Linked DNA regions of Marinagarivorans cellulosilyticus. The protein of the gene in region 2 interacts with the protein of the main gene of each other region in a pairwise test. Links are inferred from orthologs where the notes say so. Each region holds a gene or a part of one and is shown on either strand. Other genes may lie near its edges.

Region 1 (3,290 bases), 3.2 Mb from region 2 along the record:
CATTGGCAAATAACGTATTGGATGATGCTAAAAAAGCAGGGTTCCGTCCAATTGGTGTGGAAGGTATGGATGTTGGCGAATGGGTGCTTGTTGATTTTGGCTCTGTCGTTGTTCATGTGATGTTGCCAAATGCGCGCGATTTTTATGAGCTTGAAAAGTTGTGGTCTAAAGTGCCTGCAAACCAAATTCCCGAGCGTGATTAGTACGCGATCAACGGTTGGTAAAAAGCCACAATGAAAGTACAGTTAATTGCCGTAGGCACCAAAATGCCTGATTGGGTTCAAAAGGGGTATTCGGAATACGGTAAGCGCCTGCCTAAGGAATTATCGCCAACCTTAATTGAATTAAACCCTGGACATAGAGCTAAAAACGCCTCTATACAGGCAGCGATTGCGAGTGAGGGGCAAGCCATACTGCAAGCAATTCCTGCTACCGATTGGGTTGTTGCTTTGGATGTGCAAGGCAAGCCGTGGAGTACCGAAGCGCTAGCAGGTCATTTAGAAAATTGGCGAATGGACGGGCGGAATATTAGTTTTGTGATTGGCGGCCCCGATGGTTTAGCTGATGACATTCTTGAGCGTGCAAATGCTAAGTGGTCGCTGTCTAATTTAACACTGCCGCACCCGTTGGTTCGGGTGGTTTTTATTGAGCAATTATATCGGGCTTGGACGGTATTGAATGGACACCCTTACCATAAATAAATGAGCGTTCTATTGTTTATCGAGCAAAAACTTAGCGCAGGATGGGCCGCATGCCAACACTAGGCAGTGATAACGATTTGCGCATGGCCAACCAAGGCCATGAGCGACGCGTAATTCAGCGCCGCATAGGTGTGGCGCTATTGGGTATGTTGGTCATGCTGGGCATTCTGTTGTTCCGCTTTTACAGTTTGCAAGTGACCCAGCACGAGGATTTTGTCACCCGCTCAGATCGTAATCGCATACAGGTTCAGCCGGTAGCGCCCACACGCGGGCTTATTTATGACAGAAATGGCATCTTGCTGGCCGACAACCGCCCGAGTTACCGTTTAAGCGTTATTGTTGAACGCGTTGATAATTTAGATGCGCTTTTTTCTACCTTGGGTGATTTGGTTGAACTAAGCCAGTCAGATATCGACCGCTTTAAAAAAACTAAACGCCGTGCCCGCTCTCCGTATCAACCAATTCCTTTAAAACTTGATTTAAGCGAAGACGAAATTGCCAAAATCAGTGTTAATGAATATCGCTTAGAGGGTGTAGAGGTAGAGGCTGAGCTTGTTCGTTATTACCCTCACGGTGAATTGTTAGCGCATACGATTGGCTATGTTGGACGTATTAATGAGCGCGAATTAGGCTCGTTTGATGAGGAAGCCCGCAAAGACTACAGCGCGACTTATAGCATTGGAAAAATCGGTATCGAGAAAAAATATGAGCGCGAGCTGCTCGGCAAGGTTGGTAGCCAATTTATGGAAACCAATGCCCATGGCCGATCGCTGCGTGTACTGCAGCGGCAGGATCCTACGCCGGGCAAAGATATTCATCTGTACTTAGACTTACATCTGCAAAAAGCCGCTTTTGACGCCCTTGAGGGATGGCGTGGCGCTGTTGTGGCTATCGATGTCAGAACTGGCGGCGTTGTTGCGATGGTCAGTACGCCGAGCTTTAACCCGAATCTTTTTGTTACCGGTATTGGCTATCAAGATTACAACGCATTAAATCGCTCGAAAGACCTGCCACTTTATAATCGCACGATTCAGGCGCAGTACCCTCCGGGTTCCACGTTAAAACCCATATTGGGCTTGGGTGGGCTTGAAAGTGGTTTAATTAGTCCGCAAACCCGTATTCACGACCCAGGTTTTTACCAGCTATCAGAAGGTGAGCGTTTGTATCGCGATTGGAAAAAATGGGGCCACGGAAACAATGTCGATTTAAACAAAGCGATTACAGAATCGTGCGATACGTTTTTTTACGAGCTGGCTGTGCGCTTAGGGATTGATCGCATGCACCCGATTGGCGCTCATTTTGGATTAGGCGCTAAAACGGGCATTGATATTCCTAATGAGCGCAGCGGTTTATGGCCTTCACGCGAATGGAAAAAACGCTATCGGCGACTGCCGTGGTATCCAGGGGACAGCCTAAATGTCAGTATTGGTCAAGGCGATGTGTTAGCGACACCACTTCAGCTGGCGGTAATGACCGCTACTTTTGCCAATCAGGGGATACGCTATGAGCCGCACCTAGTGAGCAAACTTGGCGAACAATTAATTAAAGTGACTCCCGCTGATGCGGTACAAGCCAAAGCAGAAAACTGGGATTATGTGAACAGCGCAATGGAGTCGGTTGTGCACGGTCATCGTGGTACAGCCAAAGGGATTAGTAAAGGCTTGGAGTACCGGATTGCGGGTAAAACAGGCACAGCGCAGGTGATTGGTATTGCCCAAGATGAAGAATATGACCGCGATAAAATCGATAAGCGCAATTGGGACCATGCTTTATTTGTGTCTTTTGCTCCAGCACATGCTCCTGAAATTGCACTAGCAGTTGTGATTGAAAATGGCGAGCACGGCTCTAGTGCGGCGGCGCCGATTGCACGTAAAGTATTTGATAACTGGTTCAAAATAGAAACGGCCCGCAAAGCTCAGCAAATGAATAATATTATCGCTACGGAAGTGACACCATGAAAATGCACGGCGGTAGGGACTTTGTTCGGCATATGCCTGGCTCTACGGCGGCCTTTAAAAAAGGTGAAGCATTATGGCGAATAATTCATATTGATCCATGGCTATTGCTATTGCTCATGATATTAACGGGTGCTGGGCTGACAATTTTATACAGTGCAAGCGGCACTAGCGATTTTATGATTCGCCGGCAAGTTATTTTTTTCTCTATAGCGTATATCGGGATGATAGGCGTGGCCCAAATCCCGGTCGGTTTTTTAGAGCGAGGGGGCAAATGGTTGTATTTAGTAGGCATTGTCTTGCTGGTATTGGTGTTGTTGATGGGCGTCGGGGCGAAAGGTGCGCAGCGTTGGCTAAGTTTAGGCTTTATTCGATTTCAGCCTTCCGAAATTCTTAAATTGGCAATGCCTCTATGCATTGCAGCTTACTTGGGCCGGCGCGCGATGCCTCCGAAGTTTAAGCATATTATTGGTTGCTTGCTGCTTGTGTTATTACCAGCACTACTAATTATCAAGCAGCCAGACTTAGGGACTTCGATATTAGTTGTAGCCTCTGGCTTACTGGCTTTATTTTTAGCCGGTTTACAATGGCGCTATATATTAGGCAGTATCTTGTTGGTTGGCGCGGCAAGCTT
Region 2 (3,372 bases):
CGACAGATGTCGGAAAAAGCGGGCATTGGCATGCCGGAGGTAGGCATCTTTCCCTCTCAGCAATCGAATGCTTTTGCGACGGGTTGGAATAAAAATGCTGCTTTGGTAGCGGTGAGTCGTGGTTTGCTCGACCGCTTTACGCGTGATGAGGTGCAAGCGGTGATGGGGCACGAGATTGGTCATGTTGCGAATGGCGATATGGTCACGCTAGCGCTGATTCAAGGTGTGGTGAATACATTTGTCATGTTCTTTGCGCGTATTATTGGTCATGTTGTAGATCGCGCCATTAGCAGAGATAACAACGGTCACGGTATTGGGTTTTATATCGCAACGTTCGTTGCCGAGATGGTACTGGGGATATTGGCGAGCATGATCGTGGCTTGGTTTTCTCGCCGGCGTGAGTTTCGGGCCGATATTGCCGGTGCGCAGTTGGCGGGTTCTGGTGCAATGGTTGCGGCACTGCAACGCTTGCAGCAGGAAACCCAAGCTAAGAGCACCATGCCAGATAGCCTAAGCGCTTTTGGGATCACGAGTGGTTTTTCTAAACGCTTTGGCAGTGCTTTGGCTACGCACCCGCCGTTAGCTGATCGAATAGCTGCCCTCAGGGCGGGAGCTTAAAACACCTCCTCGTGATACCGAATGGCATCGCTGGGGATATTCTGTTGTTGTTCTTGCTTTGGGTGCGGGGCGTTTTCGGCCCTGAAGACCTCAAATATGGCATCTGGGTCGTCGATGCGTGCGCGCTCACCTGTTTCAGGGTTGATGCGCACAGAAACGATGCCAGCCGGTTGTGGCAGACGGTATATCGGACGCTCTTCAAGGGCGTCCTGCATGAAATCTATCCATATCGGTAGCGCCGCTGAACCGCCAAACTCTCTCACCCCTAAATTGCGGTTATCGTCAAAGCCCACCCAGGCTGTGGTGACAAGCCCACCGGCATAGCCTGAAAACCATGCATCAGTCGGACCGTTAGTGGTGCCCGTTTTGCCCGCCAGATCTTCGCGGTTGAGTACTTTGGCTTTGGTCGCGGTGCCGCGGCGCACGACGTCGCGCAGCATAGAATCCATGAGGTAGGCGACTTCTTCGCTGATCACGCGAGGTGCTTCGGTTAATTCGGGTGTTGCTCGGGTTATTTTTTGGGTGCGCGTAGTTAAACTGAAAGCGTCTCTATCAAATTGGAAAGGCGCGTTATTCATACAGGGTTGCGTTAAGCAAACATTTGAGCGCGCGCTACGGAAGATGGCTTCGCCGGTATCATTGACGATGCTATCAATTATGAATGGTGAGACTTTGTAACCGCCATTGGCAAATGTGGCATAGCCGGCTGCGATGTCATACGGTGTAATCGCATAACTGCCCAGCGCTAGAGAGAGGTCCCTGGGGAGTTTTTCGGGGTCGATACCAAATCGTGCGATATCTTTTATGGCCTTATTGATTCCCACGTTGCGCAATACGCGAATGGAAACCAAGTTGCGTGATAAATAAAGTGCTTTGCGCAAGCGAGTTGGGCCGTAGAACTTTCCACTAGAGTTCTCTGGCCTCCATGTGCTTTCTAGTTCGTTATCGTCAAAAACCACCGGTGCATCATTGATAAGAGTCGCTGGAGTAAAGCCGTTTTCTAAGGCGGCAGTGTATAAAAACGGTTTGAAGTTTGAGCCTGGTTGTCTTTCTGCTTGAATAACGCGGTTAAAGCTACTTAGCCCAAAATGGTAACCGCCGACTAACGCCACCACTTCACCCGAAAACGAATCAATTGAGACGAGCCCTGCTTGTGCTTCGGGAATTTGGGTTAGTGTCCAGCCGTTAGTGGTTGCTTGAAGGCGAATAATGTCGCCAGCTTTAAACAGGGCGTGCGGTGTTTCTGGGGCTGGAGTGGTGATGTTCTCACTTTTGTACAGCCGTAACCCGTCTGCAAGGTTGGCCCAAGATAGCGTTGCTGTTTCGTTGCGAGAAAAATAAACCTCAATGGCGTCGTCGTTGACTTTGGATACGAGGGCTGGTGTTAAGTCGTAAACGAGAGGGCGTTGCTCAAGGGCTTCTAATTGTTGCTCGAGGTCAGTGGCTTCTGTTCGTCGCTCTGGTCCGCGATAACCGTGGCGTCTATCGTAAGCGCTTAGGCCTGCGCGAATTGCGCTCTGCGCGCTGGCTTGTCGCTCACTATTGATCGATGTGTAGACGCTATAGCCGTCAGTGTAAGCCTTCGGCCCCAGCAAGTTAATAGCCTGTTGGCGGGCGACCTCAGCTACGTAGGGGGCGTTAAAATCCAGCTGGTGGCGATGGTATTGTGCGGTGACAGGTTCGCTTAAGGCTTGATTTAACGTGTCGTTGTCAATTTTTCCTATCTCGGCCATGCGATGAAGAATCCAATCGCGTCGCTCTTTGGCGCGCTCTGGGTTACTCAGTGGATTCCAAATCGAAGGCGCTTTGTAAAGCCCTGCCAATGTTGCAAGTTGTGCGGTGCTTAAATCGGCTATATCTTTTCCGTAATACGTTTCTGCCGCGGCTTGGATGCCGTAGGCTCGACTGCCCATAAACATTACATTTACGTAAAGTTCGAGAATTTCGGGCTTGCTTAGTTCTTCTTCAATGCGCAGGGCTAACAAAATTTCGTTGAACTTTCTTTTGAAGTGCTTCTTTTTATTGAGAAAAAAGTGGCGGGTAACCTGCATGGTAATGGTCGATCCTCCGGATTTTTTTTCACCGGTGATCAATAAATGTGAAACGGCTCTCATAAGCCCTTTTATTGATACGCCGTTATGGGAGTAGAATTCTTCATCCTCTGCTGCAAGCAGGGCATCGATATAGCGTTCGGGAATATCTTGGTAGCGAATGGGAGTTCTGCGTTGCTCGCCGAATTCACCAATTAGTTTGTTATCGGCTGAGTAAACCCTTAGCGGGGTTTGGAGTTTGACCTCCCGAAGACTTTCGACAGAAGGTAATGCTGGGCTGAGATATAGGAACATCCCTGCTAAGCTTAAGGTGGTGCCGCCGACCAAGGTCAATGCGAGCCAAATAATAATACGTAATAATGATTTAAGCATTGTCTTTGCGGATATAAACGACAGCAAATGTCGTTGTAGGGTTAGCTATGATGTACGAAGGCTTCACAGTATATAGCCTTTTACATCTCTGCATAGGTCGAGTACTGTTGCAGGTGCGAACTCAAGTGCTATAACATTAACAGCAGCTCAATAGCGGATAAGAATATTAAAATGAGTGTTCTCAGCTTTCTAAGCAAAAAAAGCAAGCCGTTGCTCGGTTTGGATATCAGCTCGACGACAGTAAAAATGATAGAGCTCACCAAGCATGGCGATAGCTATCGTGTGGAGAACTACTCTGTGAGGCCGCTGCCTCCGGGGGTTGTCGTTGAAA

Evidence for each region.
Region 1: the proteins of MARGE09_RS01350 (region 2) and mrdA interact in binary tests that used the Escherichia coli proteins (3 or more experiments, as listed by UniProt). The link is inferred for Marinagarivorans cellulosilyticus from one-to-one orthologs.

The regions. Positions count from the first base shown.
Region 1 is NZ_AP023086.1:3,620,581-3,623,870, forward strand. Bases 245-3,205 are described here. They hold mrdA (penicillin-binding protein 2), read left to right. Parts: upstream 245-751; coding sequence 752-2,659; downstream 2,660-3,205. Other genes in these bases: rlmH (23S rRNA (pseudouridine(1915)-N(3))-methyltransferase RlmH), read left to right, coding at 245-701; rodA (rod shape-determining protein RodA), read left to right, coding at 2,656-3,205. Outside these bases: rsfS (ribosome silencing factor), read left to right, coding at 1-203; more of rlmH, read left to right, coding at 234-244; more of rodA, read left to right, coding at 3,206-3,290. UniProt on the Escherichia coli protein: Catalyzes cross-linking of the peptidoglycan cell wall. Responsible for the determination of the rod shape of the cell. Is probably required for lateral peptidoglycan synthesis and maintenance of the correct diameter during lateral and centripetal growth.
Region 2 is NZ_AP023086.1:375,973-379,344, forward strand. Bases 329-3,371 are described here. They hold MARGE09_RS01350 (penicillin-binding protein 1A), read right to left. Parts: upstream 3,042-3,371; coding sequence 615-3,041; downstream 329-614. Other genes in these bases: htpX (protease HtpX), read left to right, coding at 329-618; MARGE09_RS01355 (pilus assembly protein PilM), read left to right, coding at 3,213-3,371. In the rest of the region: more of htpX, read left to right, coding at 1-328; more of MARGE09_RS01355, read left to right, coding at 3,372-3,372. UniProt on the Escherichia coli protein: Cell wall formation. Synthesis of cross-linked peptidoglycan from the lipid intermediates.